DNA from 3 places in the Brenneria tiliae genome. Region 2 is predicted to be linked to each of the others. Evidence: predicted binding sites of a transcription regulator. Region 2 holds the regulator's gene; each other region holds the start of a gene.
The links. The regulator ArgR, encoded in region 2, controls arginine synthesis, uptake and breakdown. The targets are predictions, from matches to a motif close to ANTGAATAAAAATACANT.
Positions count from the first base shown of each region.

Region 1: the regulator ArgR is predicted to act here: its motif matches at 2,808-2,825, upstream of argC (N-acetyl-gamma-glutamyl-phosphate reductase).
Region 3: the regulator ArgR is predicted to act here: its motif matches at 3,224-3,241, upstream of argA (amino-acid N-acetyltransferase).

Region 1 is NZ_JAKPCB010000101.1:364,290-374,370, reverse strand. It holds gene argH (argininosuccinate lyase) at 1-804, opposite strand, end outside; gene argB (acetylglutamate kinase) at 867-1,640, opposite strand; gene argC (N-acetyl-gamma-glutamyl-phosphate reductase) at 1,675-2,679, opposite strand; gene argE (acetylornithine deacetylase) at 2,872-4,023, shown strand; gene MFP24_RS18580 (GntR family transcriptional regulator) at 4,082-4,795, shown strand; gene MFP24_RS18575 (enolase C-terminal domain-like protein) at 4,803-6,002, opposite strand; gene MFP24_RS18570 (PTS transporter subunit EIIC) at 6,325-7,701, shown strand; gene MFP24_RS18565 (glucan biosynthesis protein D) at 7,939-9,594, shown strand; gene ppc (phosphoenolpyruvate carboxylase) at 9,910-10,081, shown strand, end outside.
Region 2 is NZ_JAKPCB010000098.1:214,559-224,639, reverse strand. It holds gene rpoD (RNA polymerase sigma factor RpoD) at 1-806, opposite strand, end outside; gene dnaG (DNA primase) at 963-2,717, opposite strand; gene rpsU (30S ribosomal protein S21) at 2,857-3,072, opposite strand; gene tsaD (tRNA (adenosine(37)-N6)-threonylcarbamoyltransferase complex transferase subunit TsaD) at 3,301-4,314, shown strand; gene argR (transcriptional regulator ArgR) at 4,383-4,853, opposite strand; gene mdh (malate dehydrogenase) at 5,325-6,263, shown strand; gene MFP24_RS13515 (helix-turn-helix domain-containing protein) at 6,324-6,587, opposite strand; gene MFP24_RS13510 (DNA-binding protein) at 6,774-7,160, shown strand; gene MFP24_RS13505 (DNA-binding protein) at 7,406-7,777, shown strand; gene ispB (octaprenyl diphosphate synthase) at 7,802-8,773, opposite strand; gene rplU (50S ribosomal protein L21) at 9,039-9,350, shown strand; gene rpmA (50S ribosomal protein L27) at 9,370-9,627, shown strand; gene MFP24_RS13485 (DMT family transporter) at 9,716-10,081, shown strand, end outside.
Region 3 is NZ_JAKPCB010000089.1:107,073-117,153, reverse strand. It holds gene recD (exodeoxyribonuclease V subunit alpha) at 1-1,837, shown strand, start outside; gene argA (amino-acid N-acetyltransferase) at 1,863-3,209, opposite strand; gene amiC (N-acetylmuramoyl-L-alanine amidase AmiC) at 3,449-4,690, shown strand; tRNA gene MFP24_RS04485 (tRNA-Met) at 4,786-4,862, opposite strand; tRNA gene MFP24_RS04480 (tRNA-Met) at 4,908-4,984, opposite strand; gene mltA (murein transglycosylase A) at 5,418-6,590, shown strand; gene MFP24_RS04470 (oligogalacturonate-specific porin KdgM family protein) at 6,926-7,639, shown strand; gene MFP24_RS04465 (4-hydroxy-tetrahydrodipicolinate synthase family protein) at 7,728-8,645, opposite strand; gene MFP24_RS04460 (TetR/AcrR family transcriptional regulator) at 8,688-9,371, opposite strand; gene MFP24_RS04455 (M20 aminoacylase family protein) at 9,396-10,081, opposite strand, start outside.

The DNA of each region.
Region 1 (10,081 bases), on a different contig from region 2:
CTCCACGAACGCCGCCTCGCCGCTGTTGAAGAAGATCAGATCTTCGGCGAAACGGGATAAATGGATCATGCCGATCGAGGCGTCGGACAGTAGTTCCAGCACGTGATCGCGGTCGGATACCGTGTCCAGGCTGTTGCGCGTGGCGGAGGCGAACCCCAGCCAGCCGGCCAGCTGTTCGCGATCGATAGGATAGGCGGTGCCGGCTAATGCGCCGCAGCCCAGCGGGCTGACGTCCAGACGTTTCAGCGTGTCTTCCAGACGGCTTTCGTCACGCACCAGCATTTCGTGATAGGCCAGACACCAGTGGGCGAAAGTGACCGGCTGGGCGCGCTGCAGATGGGTATAACCCGGCATCACGGCGTCCTGATTGGCCTCCGCCGTGGCGACCAGCGCCTGACGCAGCTGACGCACCGCCAGCAGCAGTTCGCCAATCTGCGCCTTGCACCACAGTTTCAGATCGGTGGCGACCTGATCGTTGCGGCTGCGCCCGGTGTGCAGTTTTTTCCCCAGATCGCCGACTTTGTCGATCAGACGCTGCTCGACCCAGCTGTGGATATCCTCCGCGTCGCTTTGCAGAATCACTTCGGGATCCGCCTGTACCTCGGCCAGCAGCGCGTTCAGCGCCTGTTCCAGTTGCTGCTGCTCCTGCTCGCTGAGCACATTGACGGTAACCAATGCTTTCGACCAGCCAATCGAGCCGCTGATATCCTGCTCTGCCAGACGGTAATCAAACCGCAGCGAGTCGTTGAACTGTTTAAAACGTTGATCTGCCGCCTGACTAAACCGACCGCCCCACAAAGCCATAACCCTTACTCCCAAAATTCAAATAAACACCGGGATGGCATCATGCCATACCCGAAAACCGCTTACGCTAAAATACGCGTGCCGATCGCCACGCCGTTGAACAGCGCGGGAAGCTGATCGGCATGACGCCAACTGGCGATATCCACCGGCCGCCCCAGGGTGCGGGCCGCGTCCAGCGCCGCGTTGACCTTGACGATCATGCCGTCGGTAATGATGCCCTGCTCGATCAGCTGCTGCGCTTTTTGCGCCGTCATTTCCGCAATGCGCTGACCTTTGCCGTCCAGAATGCCGCTCACGTCGGAAAGCAGGATCAAATCCGCCCCCAGCGTCTGCGCCAGCGCCGTCGCCGCCTGGTCGGCGTTCACATTCATCAGGTCGCCGCCGTCGGTAATGCCGATAGAGCTGACCACCGGCAAATATCCCGCCGACAACAGCGTATTCAACAACGCCGGTGAACCCGCCTGCGCTTTACCGACGAATCCCAGCTCCTCATCCAACTGCGTCACGCTGGTGCTGCCGCCGTCCGCCAGACATAGGCCGACGGCGTCGATGCCGTGCTTCTTCGCCCACGACAGCAGCGTTTTATTCGCCGAACCGGCCAACGCCCCGGCAATGATGTCGATCTGATCGGCCGGCGTAACCCGCAGGCCGTTTTTCTTCACCACCGGCAACGACAGTTTTTTCATCAGATCGTCAACCAGGCAGCCGCCGCCGTGCACGATCAACAGCGGGCGCTGGTGTTGCCGGCGATAGGCGACCAGCGCGCCAAACAGGCGCTCCAGCGCCTCTTCGCTATCCAGTAAAACGCCGCCTAGCTTGATAATTAACGGATTCATTGTTCTCTTCGTGCCTCAGAATGGTAAATTGCGATCAAAGTAAAGACTGGGTTTCCGGGAAACCAAAACGAATATTCATACACTGTACGGCCTGCGCCGCCGCGCCTTTCAGCAGATTATCCTCCGCGGCGACCGCGATCAGGTGTTCGCCCTGTACGGAAAAACCGATATCGCAGAACGGCAGCCCCACCACGGATTTCAACGCCGGCACGCCCTTCTCATACAGGCGCACCAGCGGTTTGTCGTGGTAGGCGTTGTGATAAGCCTCGGCGACATCCTGCTGCGTAACGCCCGGCTGTAGCCGACAGGTGATGGTCGCCAGTATACCACGGGCAAAGTTGCCCAGATGCGGCGTAAAGATGACCGGCGTGCCGAGGTGGGTCGAGATTTCCGGCTCATGGCGATGGTTGAAAATGCCGTAGGGCTGCAGGCTGACCTCACAGAAACTGTTGGTCATCGAGGCTTTGCGTCCCGCGCCGCTGACGCCGCTGACGGCGTTAATCACCGGCCATTGCGCGGCGTTCAGCAACTGGCCGTCCACCAGCGGCTTCAGCGCCAGCTGCGACGCGGTGGGGTAACATCCCGGCACGGCAATCAGCCGCGCCTGCTTGATGCCCTCGGCCCGCCATTCGGCCAGGCCGTAGACCGCCTGCGCCAGCCAGTCGGCGTGCTGGTGCTCAAAACCATAATAGCGGCGGTAAAATTCCGCATCGTTAACGCGAAACGCCCCTGATAAATCGAAGACGGTACAGCCCGCGGCCAGAAACTCGGGCGCCAGATCGTGACTGACCTTGTGATCCGTCGCCAGAAAGACCACGTCCACGCCTTTGGCGGCTTCAGCGACATCGGTCAACGGCCGGACCGGCAGGTCAATGATGCCTTTCAGCTGCGGATGCAAATCGGATAGTGATTTTCCCGCATCTACGCTTTGCGCTGAAACGGCTAAAGCGGTTATGTTCATCTGTGGGTGACGGTTCAGGTAAAGTGCAAGTTCGGCGCCGGTATAACCGCTTGCACCAACAATCAACGTATTCAGCATGGGATTCTGCGTACCTTCTTACTTATCTGCGGACCAGACTACAGGGCTCACCGGCCATCACGCCGTTCACCCGCGAAGCCAGACGAAATCGTCACGGATGACCTTAAGGTTTCCTTTCGCCTGGCGTTATTGTATTTTTATTCAAAATAAATGCATGAATATTGATACTATCCTAACCAGAGGCTGTCAACAGTGAAGATGAATTTACCCCCTTTTCTTGAGCTATACCGGGCGTTGATCGCCACGCCGTCGATCAGCGCGACCGACAGCGCGCTCGATCAAAGTAATCAGGCGTTAATCAACCTGCTGTCCGGCTGGTTCAGCGATTTGGGCTTTCATGTCGAAGTACAGCCCGTTCCCGGCACGCAACATAAATTTAACATGCTGGCCAGAATAGGTGAAGGCAAGGGGGGATTATTACTGGCCGGGCACACGGATACCGTGCCGTTCGACGACGGACGCTGGACGCGCGATCCCTTCACGCTGACCGAGCACGACAACAAGCTGTACGGCCTGGGCACCGCCGATATGAAAGGCTTTTTCGCCTTTATTCTCGATACCCTGCGCGATATCGACCCGGCGCAGTTGAGCAAGCCGCTCTATGTGCTCGCCACCGCCGATGAAGAAACCACCATGGCCGGCGCCCAATATTTCGCCGGGTCCACGCAGGTCAGACCGGACTGCGCCATTATCGGCGAACCCACTTCGCTGCAGCCGGTGCGCGCCCATAAGGGCCATATGTCCAGCGCCATCCGCATTCAGGGGCAGTCCGGCCACTCCAGCGATCCCTCCCGCGGCGTCAACGCCATCGAGCTGATGCATGAGGCCGTCTCGCATCTGCTGGTGCTGCGCAATACCCTGCAGGAGCGCTATCACAACCCGGCGTTCCATATTCCCTACCCGACGATGAATCTCGGCCATATTCACGGCGGCGACGCCGCCAACCGCATCTGCGGCTGCTGCGAACTGCATATGGATATCCGCCCGCTGCCGGGGCTGACGCTCGGCGATCTGAACGGCCTGCTGTCCGAAGCGCTGGCGCCGGTGAGCGAGCGCTGGCCCGGCCGCTTGAATATCGCCGAACTGCACCCGCCGATCCCCGGTTATGAATGCCCGGCGGATCACCATTTGGTGTCGGTGGTGGAAAAATTATTGGGCACGCCGACGGAGGTGGTCAATTACTGTACCGAAGCGCCGTTTATTCAGCAGATCTGCCCGACGCTGGTGCTGGGACCCGGCTCCATCGATCAGGCGCATCAGCCGGACGAATTCCTCGATACCGCCTTTATCAAACCGACGAGAGAATTAATTTCGCAGATGATCAAGCATTTCTGCCACCCGTAACCCTGCGACTTGCGGCCTTATCCGCCCGCAAAGCGGATAAGGCCGTTTGAGAGAACCAATGAAGAAAAAAGATTTTATCGCCCAGGATCTGTTAAGCAAAATCTATCAGCACAGCGACCCGCTGCCGGAAAAGCTGCCGCCGGAACGCCAGTTGGCCGAAGAATACGGCGTGTCGCGCTTCACGATCCGCAACGCATTGGAAAAGCTCGCCAGCATTGGCGCGATTTCTATGGTGCAGGGCGCGGGGAACTTCATTAATCAGGGCGTGCGCGGCAATCCGCTGGTCTATAACTCCATTACCGAAAAGAAATTCAACCAGATTTCATTCCGTTTGCTCAGTCTGCATAAACGCTGCCCGAATCGGGAAGAGCAGCAGATATTCGCACTCCCCCGGGATTCCTTTATCTGGGAATTCCGTCGCCTGCGCTATGTGGATAAGCGCAAGGTGCAGATTGAGATATCGACCATGCCGGCGGCTGATTTCCCTGATATCAATCAAAAGATTATTGAGAGCTCCATCCAGCAGTATGTGCTCAGCAAAGGCTACGCCATTTCCCATTCACTGACGCACTATCAGGCCGTCACCGTGAATAAAGCGCAGGCTGAACTGCTGGACTGTAAAAAGGGCATTGCCGCCATGCATATTATCAACCGGGGGATCCTGCAAGGCGGCCGGGTCTATGAGTCCAGCGACATTATTGATATCAACTATTCCTGCGCCTATGTCATTCCCTTCAATCAGGATAACCTGACGTTCCGCCAGTCCCCGTGATCGCCGCCTACGGCGTGTGAATGGCGCCGTCCGGCAACCGGCTCTGCGTCCACTCATGCGGGCGATAGACGACCGGAAACCGACGGGCCTCTTCCAGATTGATGCCTACGCCGATTCCTGGTTTTTCAATAGGATATAAATAGCCATTCTCCGGCTCGACGGCCTCAGGGAAAACCCTGAGGGTATTGGCGGGATAATCGACAAACTCCTGGATCGCGGCGTTATGCAGATGAATATTCAGATGAACATTCACGGCGGCGCCGATCGGCGTCATGTCCGGCGGACAGTGCCACGCCAGCCGCACGCCGAAATTCTGGCAAAACGCCCCCAGTTTTAATGCCGGCGTGATGCCGCCGATCTGCGAGACGTGGCAACGAATGAAATCAATTCGCCGGTTGATCACCAGATCCTGCCATTCGGCCGGATTATTGAACAACTCCCCGGTCGCCAGCGGCACCGCGCTCTGGCTGCGAATCTGCGCCAGCCAGGCGTTCTGATCGGGCGGCAAAATATCCTCAATAAAATAAGGATGATAGGCTTCAACTTCTTTCGCAAATCGCACCGCCTGATGGGGGAAAAGCCGCTCATGCACGTCATGCAGAATATGAAAGCGGTCTTCATATTTTTCTCTCAGCGCATGAAACATGGCGAGGGTGTCGGTGATGTATTGATCCTGATCGTAATAAGCGCCGTCCGTCGGCTGCCGCGTACCATGCTGTAAGGCGGCGTTGCCGCCATAAAAACCCAACTGGCAGCGAATATGACGGTAGCCGCGGGCATAAAGGCGATCCACGTCCAGAAACAACCCGGCCAGCGTATCGCTCGCCGCATGACTGTATGCGACGACGGCATCGCGGGATTTACCGCCGAATAGCTGATAGAGCGGCATATCGGCCAGCTTGCCCTTGATATCCCAGAGCGCCATGTCCACGCCGGCCACCGCATTATTGATGACGGGGCCGTTTCGCCAGTAGGCGTTAACCATCATCATATGCCACAGATCTTCGATATTATTGGCGTCCCGCCCGACCAGTAACGGCTTGAGATATTCATCCACCATGGCTTTTACCGCCAGCGGACGCTGCTGGAAGGTCGCACAGCCATAACCCGTTATGCCTTTATCCGTACTGACGATAACGGTAACCAGATTATGTCGGTCGGGCCGGGTGACCAAACATTCAATATTGGTAATTATTGTCGGCAACACAAAAGTATCCTCCAGCATTTCCGGCCTGAATAGAAAAAACAGGCGGAAAGGCAATATCAAAAACCGTTTCTTTTTTGCTTTCTACTGCCTTTTTTTCGCCTTGTAAACGACTTAATGCAAAAGAATTATTTTGGTTTGAAAAAATGATTTAATTACCAAAAAAACCATACCAATTATAGATTTTATAAAAAACAACCCAGTTTTAAACTAATGTTGTGATGTAGATCATGATTTATTGGTTTGTTTTTACTTAAGGAGAAACCTACTATCCCAGTAAATAATTCGGTCTAAAATACATGAAGGCCAAGCGAGGGATTTATTTATGGGGAAAAATGAAGTAATTCAGTCGATCATTAACCTGGTCGGCGGAAATAAAAATATCAATAAAGTCTGGCACTGTATGACTCGCCTTCGTTTTGATCTGATTGATGATAATAAAGTTAACGCGGAAGAAATTAAGGCGTTGCCGGGAATATTAGGCGCGCAAAATCAAAGCGACCAGTTTCAAATTATTATTGGCCCTCAGGTGGAAACTTATTACCAGGCTTTAGTGGCGATGCTATCGCTATCGCCATCGACAACCGACGCCGAGACGCAAAAGAATAAAAAAGGCCTGATATCCCTGTTTATGGATACCGTCTCCGGCGTATTCGGTCCTATCGTGCCGGCCATCGCCGGTGCCGGGATGATCAAAGGGCTGCTGGCCGGATTAATCGCGCTGAATGTCATCTCGGCCAAAACCGATACGGTGATCGTTATCGACCTGATCGCCAGCGGCGTATTCTATTTTTTACCGTTCTTTCTGGCGGTATCCGCGGCCAAGATATTCAAAACCAATGAATATCTGGCGGCGGCCATCGCCGCCTGCCTGATGTATCCGTCACTGATGGAAGCGGCCAAAGCGCTGGCCGGCCACAGCCCGGACGCGGTAAGCGCCTTCTTTTTCCTTGGCGTTATCCCGGTTTCCGTTTTTAACTATTCGGCCAGCGTCATTCCGGTTATTTTCTCCGTACTGGCGCTGAGTTACATCCATCGTTGGGTCGACGCCATTATGCCGTCAGTGCTGAAAACGGTATTTACGCCAACCCTGACGCTGTTCATTACCGCGCTGGTATCGCTGACGCTGATCGGACCGCTGGGAATTTACCTCGGCAAATTACTGGCGCTGTTTATCCAGAACCTGTTTGATATTTCATCCATTTTTGCCGGATTTGTGGTCGGAGCCATCCGGCCGGTGGCGATTCTTACGGGCATGCACCACGCCATGACCCCCATTGCGCTGCAGAACTTCACCGATCGGGGCTTCGATATGCTGATGCCGATGATGTTTATGGCGAATATGGCCATTGCCGGCGCAACATTCTCCATTTATTTTCACGCCAAAAACCGCCAGGACAAATCGGTGGTGTTATCCGCCGCGGTGTCAGCCCTGCTCGGTATTACGGAACCCGCTTTATTCGGCGTGCTGACCAAATATAAAAAGGCCTTTATTGCCGCGACCGCTGCAAGCTCGATCGCCTCCGCGTTTATCGCTTTCTTCGGAGTGCGGCTATTCGGTTACATCTTATCAAGCATTTTCAGCCTGCCGGCCTACATCGGTCCGTATTTTATTTTTGCCGTCTCCGGCGTCATCATCGCGCTGACGCTCTCTTTCACCCTCACCTATGCGCTGGTCGTTCGCCAAAGCGCCAAGCTGTAGGCCGTTTTCCGGGGCCTTCGCGCCTCAATAGCAGGCTCTATTGTGAAGAAAGGTAAAAAAAGTTCAGGATAATAAGAGTTTTTGCTGTTTTTATAGCAATAGATGAATATGTTTTTCATTCGCACATATCGGCATCGCCCATGCTTAGCGCCCTTGTTACACTGCTGCCGGTTGGTTATTCCAGCAAGTTTCGCCATCGCAAAGGGGTTTCTGCAACTTAAGGAAAGTAATGCTGCTATGAATCGAAGATTATTTCTCAAAGCCTCCATGGCGCTGGCCGCCGGCTGCGGCATTCCGGCGCTGGCCACGGTTTTTCCCCGCGCGGCCCTGGCCGCGGGAGAGCAAATCGCGGACGGCAATGCGACGCCTTTCAGTTTTTCCCTGCTCAAGAAAATGGCGGCGGATCGCGCCAGGCAGCCCTATAACGGCCAGTCGGCGGCGCTTCCTCCCACGCTGGCCAAGCTGACGCCGCAGGCCTACAACGATATCCGCTATGACGCCGGGCATTCGCTCTGGAACTCGCTGGAAAATCGCCAGTTGGACGTACAATATTTTCACGTCGGCATGGGATTTACCCGCCCTGTACGTATGTTCTCCATCGATTCCGCCAACAACACGGCGCGTGAAATTCATTTCCGCCCGGAATTGTTCGACTATACCGGCGCCGGCGTCGACGTCTCGCAGCTCGAAGGTAAAGACGATCTCGGTTTCGCCGGCTTCAGGGTATTTAAAGCGCCGGAACTGACCCAGAGGGACATCGTCTCTTTCCTCGGCGCCAGCTATTTCCGCGCCGTGGACTCCACCTATCAGTACGGCCTGTCGGCGCGCGGGATCGCCGTCAACACCTATACCTCCCAGCCCGAGGAGTTCCCCGACTTCGTCGCCTTCTGGTTCGAACAGCCGGCAGCGGGAGCCACCTCCTTCACCGTCTATGCGCTTTTGGACGGCCCCAGCGCCACGGGCGCCTACCGTTTCGTCATCGACTGCGAGGCGGAGCGCGTGGTGATGGATATCGAAAAACAGCTGCATGCCCGTAAGGATATCCAGCAATTGGGCATCGCGCCCATGACCAGCATGTTCAGCTGCGGCAACCACGAGCGCCGCATGTGCGACACCATCCATCCCCAGATTCACGACTCCGACCGGCTGGCCATGTGGACGGGAGAGGGAGAATGGATTTGCCGGCCGTTGAACAATCCTCAAAAACTCCGCTTCAATACCTATCAGGACAATAACCCCAAGGGATTCGGGCTGCTGCAAACCGATCGCGATTTCGATAATTACCAGGATGTCATCGGCTGGTACCACAAGCGGCCGAGCCTGTGGGTGGAGCCCGTCGGCCGGTGGGGCAAAGGCGCCGTCACGCTGATGGAAATTCCGACCACCGGAGAGACGCTGGATAATATCGTCTGTTTTTGGCACCCCGAAACCCCGATAAAAGCCGGCAGCGAATACAACTACCGCTATAAACTGTACTGGAGCGCCGACGCGCCGGAGCGCACGCCTCTCGCCAGGGTGCATGCCACGCGCACGGGAATGGGCGGCTTCCCGGAAGGGTGGGCGCCGGGCGAACACTATCCCGCACAGTGGGCGCGGCGTTTTGCGGTGGATTTCGTCGGCGGCGATCTGAAATCCGCGGCCCCCAGAGGGATAGAGCCGGTGATTACCCTCTCCGACGGTCAGGCCAAAAATATCGAAATCCTCTACGTCGAGCCTTTTGACGGCTACCGTATTCTGTTCGACTGGTATCCGACCAGCGAGAAGAACGATCCCGTCGATATGCGGCTGTTCTTACGTTCGCAGGGCGAGACGCTGAGCGAAACCTGGCTTTATCAGTATTTCCCTCCCGCCGCGGACCAACGCCGTTATATCGACGACCGGGAAATGCATTAGTTATTTCGCCGCCCGGCGAAATAAGCTGAAGTAATATGGCGATCGCCGGTCTGCACGGCCCGCGATCGCCGCTACGTCATGCGGCCCGTTTCCTCTCCCGATAAGCGCCCCTAATGTCAGCACGTCTGTAATTAAATTTCACAAATTGCCATGTCCATATCAAAGCAGGTAAAAATATGGGCGGTATAAAAGAATAACGCGCACAAAGAATCGTCAATTGACGAATCAACCGCATCATGGCTAGATGAAAGGAGCGCAGTACGTCTTTCAGGTGAAACAAACTTACAAAAAAATCAGAGGTGGGTCAGGGTAACTATGAGCGAGCAATATTCGGCAATGCGCAGTAACGTCAGCATGCTAGGCAAGCTGCTTGGCGATACGATTAAGGAAGCGCTGGGTGAGAACATTCTTGATAAGGTCGAAAGGATCCGTAAATTATCAAAATCCTCCCGAGCAGGCAGTGAAAAGCACCGTCAGGAACTGCTGA
Region 2 (10,081 bases):
TTGACCAGGAAATCAAACTGTTTAGGCACCAGACGGAACTGTTTAAAGACTTCGGACAGATTCAGAATTTCCTGGGCCGATTTCGCGTGGCTGCGGCCGTTGGCCTTGATCACCTTACGGGTGGTTTCATATTGCTCGCGCAGGTCGTTGAACTTCTGGCGCGCCAGTTCCGGATCGATGCTGTTATCGTCGTCGCTGTCGTCGTCATCGTCCTCTTCTTCGTCATCCGCTATTTCTTCGCTGGAGAGCTCGGAACCGACGTGGGTCGCGGTTGGCGCGATATCCTCTTCGGCGTTGGGATCGACAAAGCCGGTGATCAGATCGGACAGGCGGCTTTCGCCCGCCTCGACGCGATCGTACTGTTCCAGCAGATAAGTGATCGCTTCCGGATATTCGGCGACGGAACATTGCACCTGGTTGATACCGTCTTCGATACGCTTGGCGATATCGATCTCGCCTTCGCGCGTCAGCAGTTCGACGGTACCCATTTCACGCATATACATACGGACCGGATCGGTGGTGCGGCCGATTTCGGACTCAACGCTGGATAACACCTGAGCAGCAGCCTCCGCCGCGTCTTCGTCTGCGTCATTGGTATTTTCTGCCAGCAACAGATCATCGGCATCCGGCGCTTCTTCCATCACCTGGATGCCCATGTCGTTAATCATCTGGATGATGTCTTCGATCTGGTCGGAGTCGATGATATCTTCCGGCAGATGGTCATTGACCTCAGCATAGGTCAGGTAGCCTTGCTCCTTACCACGGGTGACAAGTAGCTTTAGCTGTGACTGCGGGTTTTGCTCCATAAGACGGTATCCACACTTCAGAGTATTTGGGTTGGTGTCGGTCGGCGTAGTTCGCCAACAATAGCATTTAGGGTATTTTTTCTTATCGCCGCGGCCCCTGTAGCGGCACTTTGCAGGGCTCTACCCTGCTATTTATCGGCAATTAAGCCTCGGTAATCAGTTTTTTCTGGTTAAAGCCAGTTGCAACGACCAAAGTTCTTTTCTTTCTTTGGCGTTAAGCCCGTGGGTTCTCTCGCGGGCGATTAATGTTTCCTGACGTTGTTTCAACAGTTGATCGTAGAGTTCCGCCAGGCTTATCCTGAACTTATCGTCCAGTTCATCCTCTTCGATCATATGGCTCCAGGAAGCCATGGTTTCAAGCTGCTTGCGGTATTTACTGTCGCGGTATTTCTCAAGCAGCAGCCCCATATTCATTCCGGGGCTGGCGTTACAGGTTTTGACCAGATCCCGAAACAGCGACAGGCCGGCCACTTTGCTTTCTTCAATGTCTTCCAGCGCCAGTTCAGGCACTTCTGCTGAAAGTCTTGGGTTCTGAACTAATAGCCCTATAAGTATACGCATAGTTGTGACTTTTAGCTGGGGCGGCTGGTAGAGCGGAGCATGATCGGCCACTTTTGGCAACAGCCTGTCCAGCTGGCTGTCGTCCAGAATCCCCAGTTTATTGCCCAACTGCTGGCGCAAATACAAGCGTAGCGTTTCACCGGGCACCTGACCAATCAAGGGCAGCGCCAGCGAACTGAGCTTGGTTCTTCCATCAGGCGAACTCATGTCCACCTGCTGTTGCAAGGTTTCAAACAGAAACTGCGACAGGGGTAACGCCAGCTCCATGCGCTGTTCGAAAAGGACTTTGCCTTCTTTACGCACCAGCGTGTCGGGGTCTTCACCGTCCGGCAGAAACATAAAGCGCAACTGGCGGCCGTCGTTCAAATAGGGTAAGGCCGTTTCCAGCGCCCGCCATGCGGCTTCCCGTCCTGCCCGGTCGCCGTCGTAACAGCAGACGACCTGATCGGTGGCGCGAAAGAGTAGCTGAATATGGTCGGCGGTGGTGGAGGTTCCCAGCGACGCAACCGCATAATCAATACCAAACTGCGCCAGGGCAACCACGTCCATATACCCTTCAACCACCAGTAGCCGCTTAAGTTCCGGATGGTTTTGCTGCGCTTCATACAGGCCGTAGAGCTGGCGGCCTTTATGGAAGATTTCAGTTTCCGGCGAGTTCAGATATTTCGGCACGCCATCGCCTAATACCCGTCCCCCAAAGGCGATAACCCGCCCCCGTTTATCCCGGATAGGGAACATAACCCGTTCACGGAAACGATCGTAGCTGCGGCCCTGATCGTTAGTCACCAACATGCCGGCATCGTTCAATGCGCTGCGATCGTCATTATTGCGTCCGAAGCGCTTTAAGGCGTTATCCCAGCCTGCCGGCGCGAAACCAATGGCGAAATGGCTAATCACTTCGGCGCTCAGGCCGCGCTGTTGCAGATAATGCAAAGCCGGGGCGCCGGCCGTTTGGCTCAGCGTTTGCTGATAGAACGAACTCAGTTTTTCCATCAGCGCATACAGGCTTTGTCGTTGATGGCGCTCAAGCTGGGTTGGCCCGGTGCCGGTTTCATACGGCACTTCAAGGCCGTAGATGGTGGCGAGCTCTTCAATGCTTTCAACGAACTCGAGACGATCGTAATTCATTAAAAAGTCGATGGCGTTGCCGTGAGCGCCGCAGCCAAAGCAGTGGTAGAACTGTTTGTCGCCATTTACGGTGAATGAAGGGGTTTTTTCGTGGTGAAACGGACAGCACGCGTGATAATTCTTGCCCTGCTTTTTCAGTTTGACGCGCGCGTCGATAAGATCGACGATGTCGGTGCGAGCCAGCAGATCATTGATAAATACGCGTGGAATTCGTCCAGCCATAAGCCCCTGTTTCTTAAACTTATAAACGACAGCTTATAAACGACAACAAGCCGCGCATTCCTTTCGGAAATGCACGGCCTTCGTATGCAACTACTAAGTCTGCGGATTAATCACGCGGTGGAGGAAGAACCTCCGAAAATCAATACAGACGAGTGCGGCGTGCGTTTTCTCGAGCCAGTTTCTTCGCGTGACGTTTTACTGCGGACGCTTTAGCGCGCTTACGTTCGGTAGTCGGTTTTTCATAAAACTCACGACGACGAACTTCAGCCAGAACACCCGCTTTTTCGCAGGAACGCTTGAAGCGACGCAGAGCTACGTCGAACGGCTCGTTTTCACGTACTTTAATTACCGGCATGTGCCTCTCACCTCAATAAATTCGGTTTGCCGCTGGCCTTGTGCCAGCCTTTTCAAAATGGTGCGGAATTCTACTGCAAACAGGGCGCCCTTGTAAAGGGGCAGGACGATCATAAAACGCGCAGCCTTCGTCGGCGCAGAAACCGGGAGGCTTATGGTAGACTATCCGCCGCATGAAGCAAGCCGTGATTCAATGTGAGCTTGTACCCTAATAAAAGTAGGAACCGCAATGCGCGTATTGGGTATCGAAACATCCTGCGATGAAACCGGCGTGGCCATCTATGACACGCAGGCCGGTTTACTCGCTAATCAGTTATACAGCCAGGTAAAACTCCATGCCGATTACGGGGGCGTCGTTCCCGAACTGGCTTCGCGCGATCACGTGCGTAAAACGGTGCCGCTGATCCAGGCGGCGCTGCGTGAAGCGGATTTAACCGCCGGCGACATTGACGGCGTGGCCTATACCGCCGGTCCCGGACTGGCGGGCGCGTTGCTGGTCGGGGCGACGGTAGGGCGCGCGCTGGCCTTCGCCTGGAACGTGCCGGCGGTGGCGGTGCACCATATGGAAGGGCATCTGCTGGCGCCGATGCTGGAAGATAATCCGCCCGGGTTTCCTTTTGTGGCGTTACTGGTTTCCGGCGGCCATACGCAGCTTATCAGCGTGACCGGGATCGGCGAGTATCGGCTGCTGGGCGAATCAATCGATGATGCCGCGGGCGAGGCGTTCGATAAAACCGCCAAGCTGCTGGGGCTGGACTATCCGGGCGGGCCGATGCTGTCAAAAATTGCGCAGGCCGGCGACGCCGCGCGTTTTACCTTCCCGCGTCCCATGACCGATCGCCCCGGGATGGATTTCAGCTTCTCCGGTTTGAAAACCTTTGCCGCCAACACTATCCGCAATAACGGTGATGATGAACAAACCCGGGCGGACATCGCCCGTGCTTTCGAAGATGCCGTGGTGGATACGCTGGCGATTAAATGCCGTCGCGCGCTGGATGAAACGGGGTTCAAAAGGCTGGTGATGGCGGGCGGGGTGAGCGCCAACCGTGCGCTGCGCCAGCGTCTGGGCGAGATGATGGCAAAACGGGGCGGGGCGGTGTTTTATGCCCGGCCGGAGTTTTGCACCGACAACGGCGCGATGATCGCCTACGCGGGGACGGTTCGTCTGCAGCAGGGAGAAAGCCGGGAGCTCGGCATTACGGTGCGCCCGCGCTGGCCGCTGGCCGAATTGCCCGCTCTTTGAAGGTAATCAGCGGTACTGGCGCTACTGGATTTATGGCGGGCTTGCCCGCCACCCTGCGGGCCGTTGGGCTAGAGCTCCTGCTCGAACAGTACCAGAATCGCCTCGTAGAGCTGCTTAACGCTGAATCCTCTGGCCGGGGTGGTGAAGATGGTATCGTCGCCGGCGATGGTGCCGAGGATCCCCTCTGATTTACCCAACGAGTCGAGCAGGCGGGCGATCAGCTGCGCCGCGCCGGGGCTGGTGTGGATAACCACCACGGAATCATTGAAGTCGACGTCCAGCACCAGGTTTTTGAGCGGGCTGGTGGTGGTGGGCACGCCCAGTTCGGTTGGCAGGCAGTAAACCATTTCCATTTTGGCGTTACGCGTGCGCACGGCGCCAAACTTGGTCAACATGCGCGAGACTTTGGACTGATTGATGTTTTCAAATCCGTCTTCCTGCAAAGCCTGGACGATCTCGCTCTGAGAACTGAACTTTTCTTCTTTCAGCAGCGCCTTGAACGCCTTAACTAAGTCTTCCTGTTTTGTCGAGTTACGCATGCTGCACCGGATTCATGGGGTTATCTGTGGCGTTATTATGCAGATTAGTGAATTTTTATGCAACTATGCTGCGTATTATATCGCCAACCAGCGCTGATGAAGGGGTTAACTTTAACCAGGCCATCTCCTCGGCATATCTGAAAAATGCGTCACGCGTCACATAAAAGTGAATCAAATGTTATCAGAATGATGTTGTTTAGCTACTCTCGAACGGTGTACTGTAGCTCTCTGGTTAACCGATCATAAATGCGCGCTGCATTATTAGTCCACATGCCCATTAACTTTACTTACCTTTCTAATTAATAGCGTTTTTTGGTTTATTATTATAGACATAGGGTATTTTTCAATCTTTAGGCAACTCTTTTTCGCTGACGATAAGTAAATACACTTTGTTTTTTCTTTCTGATGTTGATTCTATAACTAAATGAATTCACGGCATTTTTTGTACTTTACGATAATAAGGAGTTTAGGATGAAAGTTGCAGTTCTTGGTGCGGCAGGCGGTATTGGTCAGGCCCTTGCGCTCCTCCTCAAAACCCAGCTTCCTTCAGGTTCAGAATTATCTCTCTATGACATCGCGCCGGTAACCCCGGGCGTTGCGGTCGATCTGAGCCATATTCCTACTGCGGTCAAAATCAAGGGCTATAGCGGCGAAGACGCCACGCCTGCTCTGGTCGGCGCGGATATCGTGCTGATATCCGCCGGCGTCGCCCGTAAGCCGGGTATGGACCGTTCGGACTTATTCAACGTCAATGCGGGTATCGTTCGTAACCTGGTCGAGCAAATTGCCCGTACCAGTCCGCAAGCCTGCATCGGCATTATCACCAACCCGGTCAATACGACCGTTGCCATTGCGGCCGAAGTGCTTAAGAAGGCCGGCGTTTACGACAAAAATAAACTGTTCGGCGTAACCACGCTGGATATCATCCGCTCTAATACCTTTGTTGCCGAACTTAAAGGCAAGCAACCGGAAGATGTCAACGTCCCCGTCATCGGCGGGCACTCCGGCGTGACCATTCTTCCGCTGTTGTCGCAAGTTCCCGGCGTGAGCTTCAGCGAGCAGGAAGTGGCCGATCTGACGAAACGCATCCAGAATGCGGGCACCGAAGTGGTGGAAGCGAAAGCCGGCGGCGGATCCGCAACCTTGTCGATGGGGCAGGCGGCCGCGCGATTCGGCCTGTCTCTGGTCCGGGCGCTGCAGGGGGAAAATGGCGTGGTTGAATGCGCCTATGTGGAGAGCGACGGCCAATATGCCCGCTTCTTTGCCCAGCCGGTGCTGCTGGGTAAAAACGGTATTGTTGAACGCAAAGAGATCGGTACGCTGAGTGCGTTTGAGCAAGAGGCGCTTAAAAATATGTTGGATACGCTGAATCAGGATATCGAATTAGGCGAGTCATTTATTAAAGGTTAAGCAACGCTGAAATTTCGTGATATGCGTCAGAGCCGGAGATTTTACCTCCGGCTTTTTTACTTATTGGGGCCGAATAAGTTTTTTTCTGTCAATAAGCTCGTTGGTTTCCGGATCATAATATCGACTCGGCCAGATCTCTGATGGATGGATCCCCAGCGCATCGGCTATCAACCATTCCCCTTTCGGCCATGGGCGCGACAGCGCATTGGCCAACGTTGATGAACTTAATCCGGCAGCACGTGATACCGCAGCCAGCGTCGTGCCTTTTTTGCGCAAAGCGGCAATGATATCAGCGGGATGCCAGTCTTGTTTCCTTAAAGTCATAATCCATCCTTTATTGCTATAAGACGACTGTGTATTAGTGGTATAAATAACGAATGTTAGTTATATGCCAGGCTAACGTGATACTATTATTTGGAAATAATATAGCACCAAATTTCTATAAATTTCTCAATTAATTTCCAAATCAGTCCGTTTTTGTTAGGAATGGCACTATCAGGATGAAAGGCGATGAAAAAAGAGTGGTTTGCTACCAGCGAACTGGTTGGCATTGGCGGTCTTCCGAAATCAAGACAGGGATTGAACAAGCGTGCTCGTGAAGACGGATGGGAAAAACGCCGTCGTAAAGGCGTTCAGGGAAGAGGAGTGGAATACTCCATTCACAGCCTGCCCGGCCCGGTGAAACAATCGTTGCTGCAGGAGAGTGATTCTCCGGAATACGCGCCCCAGCAGCCCGCCAGCCAGGCCATCTGGATGCAGATTTACCACCAGCTTTCAGATAAAGAAAGAGATAATCTGATCGCCTATATTCTTCGCGTCGGCGTATCGACCATGCTGTGCCAGCTTGGGCTTACGACGATGGAAGAGCCGTTAGCGGCGCCGACCGACGCCGAATAATCCGCCTTCTCGCCTGCGCCATCCGCCTTCGTCGCCATGACGGTAATTTCCCGGCGTTTCCATAATTTCTTCCTCTTTTTATTCCCGTCTCACCGGCAGTTACCGTAATGCTTATGGATTCCCCCATCGATTATACGAACCAATAACAGCATAATGTTAGATGTTTAGGTAATTGTAGTTTATTATTTGGAAACCAATCGGCATCCGATAAGGTTGCCCGGGGAAGAAACAAGGGAGCGATGGGCATGGATAAAGAATGGTTTTCAACCAATGAACTGACCGGCGTTGGCGGATTGCCTAAAACGCCGCAAGGCATAAACAAGCGGGCCCGCGAGGACGGCTGGGAGAAGCGCAGGCGCAAAGGCGTCCAGGGGCGCGGCGTCGAGTATTCCATCCGCAGTTTGCCGCGGGAAGTGAGAAATTCGCTGTTGCTGAAAGAGCGCGCGGTAGCGGAATACCATACCAGACAAGAGTCGCCGCTACTGGCGTCATGGATACATATTTTCCATCAGCTTTCGGAAAGCGAGCAGTCACGGCTGATTAATTTTATCCTGCGCGAAGGCGCATTGGCTATGCTGTCCCGTCTGGAAAATATCGCGGATGACCAGACGGCATGATTGACTCGCTGGCAGGCAACGTGCTCAGAAATCCCGCTGCACCGCTAAATGCGCGAGGCCTTCAAGCGCCGAGCGGAAAGGGGTTTCCGGTAATGGCCGTAACGCCTCAATCGCTTTATCGGCCTCTTCTTCCGCGCGTTGACGGGTATAGTTGAGCGAGCCGCATTGCTGCATGGCGGCAAGCACCGGCTCAAGCAGGTGACGTCCGTTGCCTTCTTCTATCGCCTGACGGATCATGGCGCTCTGTTCGGCATTGCCATGATGCATCGCATGCAGCAAAGGCAAGGTGGGTTTGCCTTCATTAAGATCGTCGCCGGTATTTTTACCCAGCGTTTTGCCGTCGGCGTTGTAATCGAGTAAATCATCAATAAGCTGGAAAGCGGTTCCCAGATAGCGGCCGTAATCCCGTAATGCTTTTTCCTGATCGGACGTCGCGCCGGCCAGAATCGCCGATGATTGGGCGGCGGCCTCGAACAGGCGCGCGGTTTTGCTGTAAATCACCCGCATGTAGCTTTCTTCGGTAATGTTGGGATCGTTACAGTTCATCAGCTGCAGCACTTCCCCTTCGGCAATGACGTTGACGGCTTCCGACATTAGCGCCAGCACGCGCAGCGACTCCAGACTGGTCATCATCTGAAAGGCGCGGGTATAGATAAAATCGCCGACCAGTACGCTGGCGGCGTTGCCGAACGCGGCGTTGGCCGTCGCTTTACCGCGGCGCATATCGGACTCGTCCACCACGTCATCGTGCAATAGCGTGGCGGTATGGATGAATTCGATCAGCGCGGCCACGGTAATGTGCTTGCGTCCCTCATAGGAGAGCGCTCTGGCGGCGAGTACCGCAATCATCGGTCTGATACGCTTACCGCCGCCGCTGATGATATAATGGCCGAGTTGGTTAATGAGAACGACATCCGAGTTCAGTTGCTCAAGAATTACTTCATTAACGGCCGTCATGTCATGAGTGGTTAATGCTGTGATTTCTTCTAGATTCATTGTTTGCGCCAGCTAATTTCTTCAGCATTGCCGTAAAATAAGATTACTGTTTTATATCGGCATGTGATGGAACTTGTTGAGTTGATTGTACTGGAAAAATGAGAGAGATAAACGGCAGTTAATATGTTGTATTCTTTTTCTTCACATCGCTCGATTCTGCACTTGTCATCCTCAGGTTTTTTGCGTAGAATTCGCGCCCTATTGTGAATATTTATAGTGCGCTCTGGATAATCATACGTTGAGCGCACGGAAAGCGGAGTTTTTTATGTACGCGGTTTTCCAAAGTGGTGGTAAACAACACCGAGTAAGCGAAGGTCAAACCGTTCGCTTGGAAAAGCTGGACATCGCAACTGGTGAAGCTATTGAGTTTGATCAGGTTCTGATGGTTGCCAATGGTGAAGAAATCAAAATCGGCGTTCCTTTCGTCGATGGCGGTAAGATCAAAGCTGAAGTTGTTGCTCACGGTCGCGGCGAGAAAGTTAAGATTGTTAAGTTTCGTCGTCGTAAACACTACCGTAAGCAAGCGGGCCATCGTCAGTGGTTCACTGACGTGAAAATCACCGGCATCAGCGCTTAAGATTTAGGAGAGCGGATTAATGGCACACAAGAAAGCTGGCGGTTCAACTCGTAACGGCCGTGACTCAGAAAGCAAACGCCTGGGCGTAAAACGTTTCGGCGGCGAAGCGGTATTAGCCGGCAGCATCATCGTTCGTCAGCGCGGGACCAAATTCCACGCCGGCAGCAACGTAGGCTGCGGTAAAGACCACACGCTGTTCGCTTTGTCTAACGGTAAAGTTCAGTTCGAAGTGAAAGGCCCGAAAAACCGTAAATATATCAGTATCGTTGCTGAATAATTTTTCGCGTTAGGCCTCAAGGACATAAGCCCCGCAATTCGTTGCGGGGCTTTTTACATTCCACTTCCTGGCCTTGGCCGAGACGAGCATGAATACTAAACAACAGACGGGCATCGGCCTCTGTCTGGCGCTGACCACGGCGATCTGCTGGGGCGCGCTGCCCATCGCCATGAAACAGGTGCTGGTGGTGATGGAGCCGTACACCATCGTTTGGTATCGATTTCTCATTGCATCCGTTGGGCTGGGGATGGTGTTGTTTTCACGCCGCCAATTACCGCCGCTGCAGGTTTTCCGGCGTCCTCGGTGGTGGATTTTGCTGTTGATAGCCACCTATGGCTTACTGGGAAATTTCGTCTTTTTCAGTTCGTCGCTGCAATATCTGAGCCCGACAGCGTCTCAGGTTATCGGCCAGCTTTCACCGGTCGGCATGATGTTCGCCAGCGTGCTCATCTTA
Region 3 (10,081 bases), on a different contig from region 2:
GAACGACAGCGCCTTCGCGCTGGCGCTGCCGCCGGAAGGCGATCGCGGCAACGACCATATCTCCACGCCGGAGCAGGCGCTGACGGGAGTGTCGCTGGAAAACTGGCTGGCGGCGCTGCGGCGACATCCCCTGCTGGTGGCGGAGGCGGCGGGCAATACGCCGCTGGTCTTGCGCGGCCACCGTCTGTATCTGCGTCGCTACTGGCAGTATGAGCAGGACGTGCGCGCGGCGATAGAGCAGCGCCTGGCGCAGGGCGCCCGCTGGCGCGCCGAACTGCCGCGCGCCACGCTGCGTCGTTTGTTAAGCCTGCTGTTTAAGGGAAATAACGGCGGATGCACGGACTGGCAAAAGCTGGCCTGCGCGCTGGCGGCAGGCTGCGGGTTCAGTATTATCACCGGCGGGCCGGGGACCGGTAAAACCACCACGGTGGTGAAGCTGCTGGCGCTGTTGCAGGCGCTGGCGCTGGAAACCCGCGGGCAGCCGCTGCGTATCCGCCTGGCGGCGCCCACCGGCAAGGCGGCGGCGCGCCTTAACGAATCCATCGCCGGGGCGATGGCGCATCTGCCGCTGGCGGAGCTGGGGCTCGAGCTGCAGGATATCGACAGCAAAGTGGTGACCCTGCATCGCCTGCTGGGCAGCCGCCCGGATACCCGCCATTTTCGCCATCATGCCGGACACCCGCTGATGCTCGATGTGCTGGTGGTGGATGAAGCCTCGATGGTGGATCTGGAGATGATGGCGGCGCTGCTGGCGGCCATGCCCGAGCACGCCCGCCTGATCCTGCTGGGCGACAAAGATCAACTGGCGTCGGTGGAAGCCGGGGCGCTGCTGGGAGAGCTGTGCCGCCGCGCCGCCGCGGGGCACTATCTGCCGCAGACGCGGGACTGGCTGCTGGAGGTGGCCGACGCGGCGCCGGACGAGGCGATGATCGACCCGCAGGGCAGCGCGCTCGATCAGGCGATCGCCATGCTGCGATACAGCCACCGCTTTGGCGCCGACAGCGGTATCGGGCAGTTGGCGGCGGCGGTCAATCAGGGCGACGGCCAGGCGCTGGCCCGCCTCTGGCAACAGGATTACCCCGATCTGGCGCGCCTGACCCTGGATCCCGGCGACGCGGCCGCCTGGCGTCGCTGGGTGATCGACGGCGCCGCCGACGCTTTCGCCCCGCGGGCGGGCATCGCGCCGCCGGTGGGCTACGGCCACTATCTGCGGGTGATGGCGGCCGAACGGCCGGACCCGCGGGCGCCGCAGGCGGCGTTCGACGCCTGGGCCGCCGCGGTGCTGGAGGCCTTCGGCCAGTTCCAACTGCTCTGCGCCCTGCGTCGCGGCACCTGGGGCGTGGAAGGCCTGAACGCGCGCATCGCCGAACTGCTGTTTGACGCCGGGCTGCTGGACGCGTGGCACAACTGGTATCCGGGACGGCCGGTGCTGGTGACCCGCAATGATTACGGCCAGAAACTGATGAACGGCGATATCGGTATCGCGCTGGAGGTGCCCCAGCGGCTGCCCGACGGCGGGCAAAAGCCGGGCATCCGCGTGGCGTTTCCCGCCGGAGACGGCTCGGGGGCGATCCGCTGGATATTGCCGGGGCGTCTGCCGTCGGTGGAGACGGTGTTCGCCATGACGGTGCATAAGTCGCAAGGTTCGGAGTTCGCCCATACCGCGCTTTTGCTGCCGGACAATCTAAGCCCGATTCTGACCCGGGAGCTTATCTATACCGGCATCACCCGCGCCCGCTATTGGTTCAGCCTGGGCGGCGGAGAGCGGCACGACAGGGTATTGACCGACGCGGTGAGCCGGCGGGTATTGCGCTCCGGCGGATTGCTGCTCGATTAGCCGGCCGCGCAACGGCTGCCGGCTTTCAGACCAGATCCAGCACCAGTATTTTTGAGCGGCGACGGTAGTTGTACAGTTCCTGTTTTTTCTTCGGCAGCATTTCCACTTCCGCGAGTAAAAAACCGCGCTCCTGGAACCAGTGAATGCTGTGAGTAGTCAGGACGAACAGTTTTTTCAGCCCTTGCTGACGCGCCTGGGCGGCGATTCTCTGCAGCAGCATGTCGCCGCGCGAGGAACTGCGATAGTCCGGATGCACCGCGACGCAGGCCATCTCGCCGATGCTCTCTTCCGGGAAAGGGTAGAGCGCGGCGCAGGCGATGGTCAGATTGTCGCGCACCACGACGGTAAATTTGTCGATCTCCATTTCCAACTGCTCGCGGGAGCGCCGGACCAGAATGCCCTGCTGTTCCAGCGGGCGGATCAGCTCCAGAATGCCGCCGATATCGTTGATGGTGGCGCGGCGCACCTGTTCGGCGCTTTCCATCACGATCTGCGTGCCGATGCCATCGCGGGAAAACAGTTCCTGGAGCAGCGCGCCGTCTTCCCGATAGCTGAGCAGATGGCTGCGGCGCACGCCGCTGCGGCAGGCTTTGACCGCGCCGCGTAAAAATCTGACGGTGCCGGACTGGTAATCCCCTTCCTGCTCCATGGCTTCAATGCGCTGCTGGGCGTCATCCGGGAATAGCTCGGAAATGATCTTGCCGTCTTCATTAATCACCCCCTGCGAAGAACAGAAGCCGATCATTTTCTCCGCCTTCAGCTTGATCGCCAACTGGGTAGCGACTTCTTCCGAGGTCAGATTAAAGCTCTCCCCGGTGACGGAAACCGCCACCGGCCCCAGCAGAACGATCGCCCCGCTGTCCAACTGGCGGTGCAGGGCATCTTCGTCGATACGGCGGATGCGTCCGCTGTGGCAGTAGTCGACGCCGTCGTCCACGCCGAGGGGCTGGGCGATGATAAAGTTTCCGCTGACGACGTTAATGTGTGCGCCCTGTAGCGGGGTATTGTTCAGGCTCATGGAGAGCCGGGCGGTGATATCCAGTTGCAGCATCCCGGCGGCCTGCTTGACCAGTTCCAGCGTGGTCCGGTCGGTGATGCGGATATTCTTGTGGTAGTGCGGCTCGTAGTGGTGCGTGGTCAGGTTGCTGTCAATCTGGGGGCGCGCGCCGTACACCACCACCAGCTTAATCCCCAGACTATGCAGCAGCCCGATATCGTTAATGATGCTGGCGAAGTTTTCATTCTCGATGGCTTCGCCGCCCAGCATGATGACAAAGGTTTTGCCACGGTGGGCATTGATATAGGGAACCGAGTGGCGGAAGCCTTCCACCAGTTCTGTACTACGCTCCTTCACTGTGACTCCTTTTTGCATGTTTATTCGTAATTTTTGTATTTTTATTCTTTATCAAACAAAACGCAAGGGGTAAGTAACCGGCGAAAGAGGGGAGGGATAAATTAGGAATTTCCCCTAACGGGCCTGAAATATAGGGCGCGTAATGCATAAAAATCATTTTTGAATGACATAGGGATGGAGATTGGTTAAAGTTTTCGAAATTTTTAGCGCTCTGTTTTGCGCATCCGCCAACGACACAGTAATCAGATCGGAGTTGCATGTCTTATTCGAATCACAATCTGACTCGGCGGCGCCTGTTGCAAAGCGCCGCGGCAACCTGGCTGTTAAGTGTAAGCGGTATCGGCATGGCCGCCGCCGCGCAGGTGATAGCCGTGCGCGTCTGGCCTTCCTCTTCCTATACCCGCGTCACGCTGGAATCAAATCTGGCGCTCAAGTATAAGCAGTTCACCCTCGGCAACCCGGATCGCATCGTGGTGGATATCGAAAATATCCACCTGAATAGCGTGCTGAAAACAATCTCCAGCCAGTTTCAGCAGAACGATCCCTTGATTAAAAACGCCCGCATCGGCCAGTTTGATAAAAATACCGTGCGTCTGGTGCTGGAGCTAAAACAGGGGACCGACGCCAAACTGTTTACCCTGAGCCCGGTCGCCGAGTTCCGGCATCGCCTGGTGATGGATCTCTACCCGCTGGCCGGCCGTTATGATAATGCGGAAGATCCGTTGCTGGCGCTGCTGGAGGATTACAACAAGGGCGATCTGGAGCGGACGCTGCCGGCGGAGGCGCCGCAGCAGGGCAAAGCCGGGCGCGACCGTCCGCTGGTGGTCATGCTCGATCCCGGTCACGGCGGCGAAGACCCCGGCGCTATCGGTAAAAACAAAACCCGCGAAAAGGATATCGTGCTGCAAATCGCCCGCCGGCTGCGCGCGTTGATCGAACGCGAGCCCAGGATGAAAGTGTATATGACGCGCAATGAAGACGTGTTTATTCCGCTGCGCGTGCGGGTGGCCAAAGCGCGCAAACAGCGGGCCGACCTGTTTATTTCCATTCATGCGGATGCGTTTACCAACCGCGCGGCCAGAGGCTCGTCGGTATTCGCGCTGTCGAAGAAAGGGGCGACCAGCACCGCGGCGAGATTTCTGGCGCAGACGCAGAACGAATCGGATTTGATCGGCGGGGTCAGTATGAGCGGCGATCGCTATCTCGACCACACCATGTTTGACCTGGTCCAGACTGTGACCATTAACGACAGCCTGAAGTTCGGCGGGGAAATATTGACCCGGCTGGGCAAGGTGAACCGGCTGCATAAGAACCGCGTCGATCAGGCCGGATTCGCGGTGCTGAAAGCGCCGGACATCCCGTCGGTGCTGGTGGAAACGGCTTTTATCAGCAATCTGGAAGAAGAACGTAAATTGCGCACCAGCCGTTTTCAGCAACAGGTGGCCGAATCCATTTTCGCCGGCATTAAAGCCTATTTCGACAGCCAGGCGCGGAGGTAGCGCGCAAGCGACGGCCCGCAGGGGGACCGCCGGGGATGGCAGCGCACAAACAAAAAAACACCCGTCAGGGTGTTCTTGTTATGCTGATAATCAATTGGTTGCGGGGGCCAGATTTGAACTGACGACCTTCGGGTTATGAGCCCGACGAGCTACCGGGCTGCTCCACCCCGCGTCCGTCTTGATATCGTACTGCTTTTGATGTTCTATTCACATCAATTGGTTGCGGGGGCCGGATTTGAACCGACGACCTTCGGGTTATGAGCCCGACGAGCTACCAGGCTGCTCCACCCCGCGTCCGTGGATGCGCACTATACTCCCCATCCGTTTCTATGCAACCTATTTCTGTGAAAAATATGCCATAACCCGCGCAGGTGTTGAATTTACCGCCTGATGGATTATTTTTTAAACGTTATGGCGCGGGTTTCTATAATGTGGGGGGCGGCGTTTGAGGTCGGACCCCACCCCCCCTTCGCAGGGGAGGGCGCGTTGTTGCTCCTCCCCCTGGCAAGGGGGAGGTCGGGAGGGGGTCATTAATGGCAAAGCATCGGACTGAAAGGCTTCTGCAATTTTTTATGGCGGGCTATCCCTGCCCGCCACCCTGCGGGCCGCCGTATCCGGCGTTAAAAATTGCTCCTGCAATTTTTTATCTGCGCCGTTTCTTTCTCTATAGGTGTTTGTTATCGTTCGGCGGTGGATCCGTCGATGTCATAAAGAGAGCGCAAAGAAGATGAGAGGATGTTGGGGAAAATACGTGCTGACCGGTATCGTCATCGCCATTCTGGCCGGGTGCCAATCCAAACCTACCGATCGCGGGCAGCAATATAAGGACGGACACCTCAACCAGCCTTTGGAACTGGTGAATGAGCCGAATGCCGCGGGCAAACCGGTCAACGCCAGGGATTTCGCCACCCAGGTCTCCGAAATCAGAGCCGCATCGCCGGGCTTATATACCAGCAACAACAACACCTTTGACGCGATAAAACGCTGGATGATATCGGGCGCCGATACCCGGGAGCTGAGCCAATTCGGTCTCAGCGCCTGGCAGATGGAGGGGGTGGACAACTTCGGCAACGTGCAGTTTACCGGCTATTACACCCCGGTGCTGCAGGCCCGCTATACCCGTCAGGGAGAGTTCCGCTATCCGCTCTATGCCATGCCTTCCCGCGGCAAGAAAAACCGTCGCCTGCCGGATCGGGCGGCGATTTATTCCGGCGCGTTGGACGAGGGGCTGGTTCTGGCATGGTCCAACTCGCTGGTGGATAACTTTATGATGGAAGTGCAGGGCAGCGCCTATATTGATTTCGGCGACGGCCGCCCGCTGACGTTCTTCGGCTATGCCGGCAAGAACGGCCATGCCTACCGCAGTATCGGCAAGGTGCTGATCGACCGCGGCGAAGTGGCGCGGGAAGAGATGTCGATGCAGGCGATCCGTAAATGGGCCGAACAGCACTCCGAGTATGAAGTCCGCGAACTGCTGGAACAGAATCCCTCCTTTGTGTTCTTTAAACCGATGATGACGTCGCCGGTGAAGGGGGCGAGCGCCGTACCGCTGGTGGCCAAGGCCTCGGTGGCCTCCGACCGCTCGCTGATCCCCGCCGGCACGGCGCTGCTGGCGGAGGTGCCTTTGTTGGATAATGAAGGGAAGTTCACCGGTAAATACGAGATGCGTCTGATGGTGGCGCTGGATGTCGGCGGGGCGATCAAAGGCCAGCACTTCGATATTTATCAGGGCATCGGGCATGAAGCCGGTCACGCGGCGGGGTTTTATAACCACTATGGCCGGGTATGGGTATTGAAAAATACTCAAAGCAATGGAGTGTTATTCAGCGCGTCTCAGGGCGGTCAAACAATAAATAACCATAGTTCAGGGCCGCTGCTGGTTAATAATTCAGTGCAATAATGACCCCGCCTAATCTATCTCAGGGGGAAATCCCCTGAGATAGTAATTTTCAGCGCCTGTTTTAATTATTTGCTTGAGTTTTATTTATTATTCCTTTGATTCCCTTCATCCTTTGCGTTTTTTTGGCTAAACAAATACAGTAAATTTTCTTTGAAAAAATGAACCAAATGATAATATCCGCTGCGGCATTATATTAACTCGAACGATATCTTTCCAAGCTAAACCCTCTTCTTTCTTATAGAGACGGGATTTTATTGTCGATAAATTCGTAAATGCCTATCTGGTTTATTTTCGCTATTTGTTTTTTACTTATATATAACATTTCGGGGAAAATGATGAAATTAAAATTATTGACGGCTGCCATAGCTTCTTTAATCAGTATTAATGCGCTGGCGGTAACCATTGATTATCGCCATGAGTTTAAAGATACCGCCAAAGCCGATCATCGAGATCGCCTGTTAATCTCCAACCGTTTTGCCAATGGTTTCGGTTTGTCCGTCGAAGCCCGATGGGCCCAGCATAACAACGACAACACGCCGAACAAGCCGTTCAACGAGACGGTGAGCAACGGCACCGAGGTGATTGCCAGCTACCTGTATAAATTTGACGATACCTTCTCCCTGGAGCCGGGATTATCTTTGGATTCCACCTCCAGCTATAATAGCTATCGTCCTTATTTACGCGGTAAAGCCAATATTACCAGCGATTGGGCGGTAAGTTTGCGCTATCGTCCTTATTATAAGCGCATCAGCAGTAATATCGGTACGACAGGATCAACCTCGGAGAACGGCTACAATCTTACCGCGGTGGTCAGCTATTCTTTCCTGAAGGATTTTCAGGCGGAGTATGAACTGGATTACCAAAAATCAAATTCCGCCAGAGTAAAATTGTCGGATAATGAAAACTACAGTCTCGCTCATGATTTAAAAGTTTCTTATAAATGGGATAAAAACTGGCGGCCTTATGTCGCGTTGGCAAATGTGCCCGAATCCGGCACTACCGATAATCGTCAAACGCGTTATCGCGTCGGGGTGCAATATAACTTCTGATAGGTTATAGCATCAATAATCGCCGACGATAAAATCGAGCCGTCTGATATTCAGACGGCTTTTTCACATGATTAAATTAACGCGGAAATTAAATTTTAAAGCCGTATTTGGCGCTTAATCCCAATTCGTTGACAATGCGCACGCCGGTTTGCAGCGCCTCGCCCTGCAAATCCCGCAGCGGCCGGCGCAGGCTGCCCGCCGGCAAGCCGACCGCTTTCATCAGCGATTTTACCGCCACCGGGTTGATCGCCGAATAGGTATAGTGCAGCAGCGGCAGCAGGTGCTGATAGGCCGTGCGAAAGCGTTCCGCGTCGGCGCCGTCTTTCCACGGCCGGGAGATCTCCGCCAGCTCCGCCGGCGCGATGTTGCCGGTCATATTGGCGGTGCCGTGCCCGCCCAGCGACATGGTCGGCACCACCAGACCGAGGTTCGGCGAGTCGCAGCACATAACGGAAACGTCAGGATTGCCCGCCAGAACCTGGGCGACCTGACCGACGCGCGTGGTGGACTCTTTATGAATCACGTAGTTCGGATGCTTAAATATGCGCAGCAGCGAGCTCCAGTGCAGGTCGGTTTTCACCCGCGGCGGATTATTATAGATCCCTAACGGCAGGTCGGTGGCGTCGGCGATCTCCAGAAAGTAGTTTTCGATGTCGCTTTCGCTGGCGCAAATGTAGGCCGGCGCGGCGATAATGGCGCCGTCCGCGCCGTTATCCCTGGCGTAGCGCACGTAATCGATGGTGGTGTCGGTATTATTGCCGGTGCAGCCGTAGAACAGCTTCATTTTATCGGTGCCGTATTGCGCGGTGCGGCGGATAATCTCTTTTCTCTCTTCCACGGAAAGCATGGAGACCTCCCCGGTCGACCCCATGATTAATACGGCGGCGGTGCCGTGGTCTTCCTGAAATTTCAATAAGGTTTCAAACGCCCCGAAGTCGACGCTGCCGTCTTCATTAAATGGGGTGATCAGGGCGACGAACGACCCGGTGATTTTTTCTCTACTCATCTCTCTTTCCTGCCTGTTTAGTCATATACGGATAAATACGCATCAGGATTGCAGCGGCTCGGCGATAAAGCCCGCCTCGACAAAACGTAATAGATGCGCCAGAACGCGATCGTCGTCGCTGTTGTCGCACAGCCCTTTGGATAGCAGCGCCAGACGGCCGGAGCGCGGATCCGCATCGGTCAGCACGTGCATCGCCGCGCCGCGGGCGAATTCATAGCGCCAGATAATCTCCTCGCGGGATAATTCAGGCAGCGCGCGGGAAAACGCATCGATAAAACGATGAGCCGTGTGATCGAACTGGGCAGAAAGCAGGGCGGTCACCCCCAGCCCCGGCGTGGCGCGCAGATGTTGCAGCAGACGAACCACGATGCGTCCGCCGTCGGGGGTGCGGGCCGTCTTGACCAGCGGGCGCAACAGCGCATCCAGCAGCGCGGCGACGGGCGGGACGGCGCCGTAAGCCTGCTCCACCTCATCCAGCAGGCGCGTCCTTTCTTCATTCAACGGACCGAGAACCGCATCCAGCACGGCGCGCAGCAACCCATCCTTGGAGCCGAAGTAATAATTCACCGCCGCCAGATTGACGTTGGTGGCCTCGGTAATTTCACGAATGGTCGTCAGTTCGCTGCCTTTGCAGGCAAAGATGGTGATCGCTTCCCGCAGGATGCGCTGCTTGATGTCCGCCTCTTTCTCTTGGCTCTGTTGTTTGCTTTTCACTAAAGCCACCATGACTCATCCTTTTCGTGTTGTGGTTTAAGCCGGCCGCAGTTCCTGATAGACCAGCGTCGCCCAGTAGCGGATACCCAATGGAATCAACGCATCGTTAAAGTCGTAGTGCGGGGTGTGCAGATGGCGCACCTCCGCGTCGTCCTGGGCGCTGTTTCCCAGCATCATAAAAGCGCCGGGGCGCTGTTCCAGCATGTAGGAAAAATCCTCCGCCCCCAACAGCGGGGTCATCGCCGTGTCGACCTGCTCGGCGCCGACAACCTGCGCGGCGGCGGCGATCGCCAGCTCTGTGACCCGGGCGTCGTTAATCAGCGGCGGATACTGATGCTGGTAGCTCACCTCCGCCGTGGCGCCAAAGCCCTGCGCGGCGTGGTGCGCCAGTTCGCGCAGGCGCGTTTCCAGCAGTTGGCGGACCGCCGGGGAGTAGCTGCGTCCGGTGCCTTTCAGCCGCACACGGTCGGGGATCACGTTAGGGGCATTGATATCGCCGCCCTGGATATGGCCGATGCTCAGTACGGCGGCTTCCATCGCCGGAACGTTGCGGCTGATAATGGTTTGCAAGCCGAGCATAAACTGCGCGGCGGGCAGGGTGGGGTCGATGGATAAATGCGCCCCTGAGCCGCCGTGCCCGCCGGTGCCGTGAAAGGTTACCTGCCAGACATCGCTGGCCGCCAGCATCGGGCCGCTGCGAATGGAAAAGCGGCCGGCGGCGA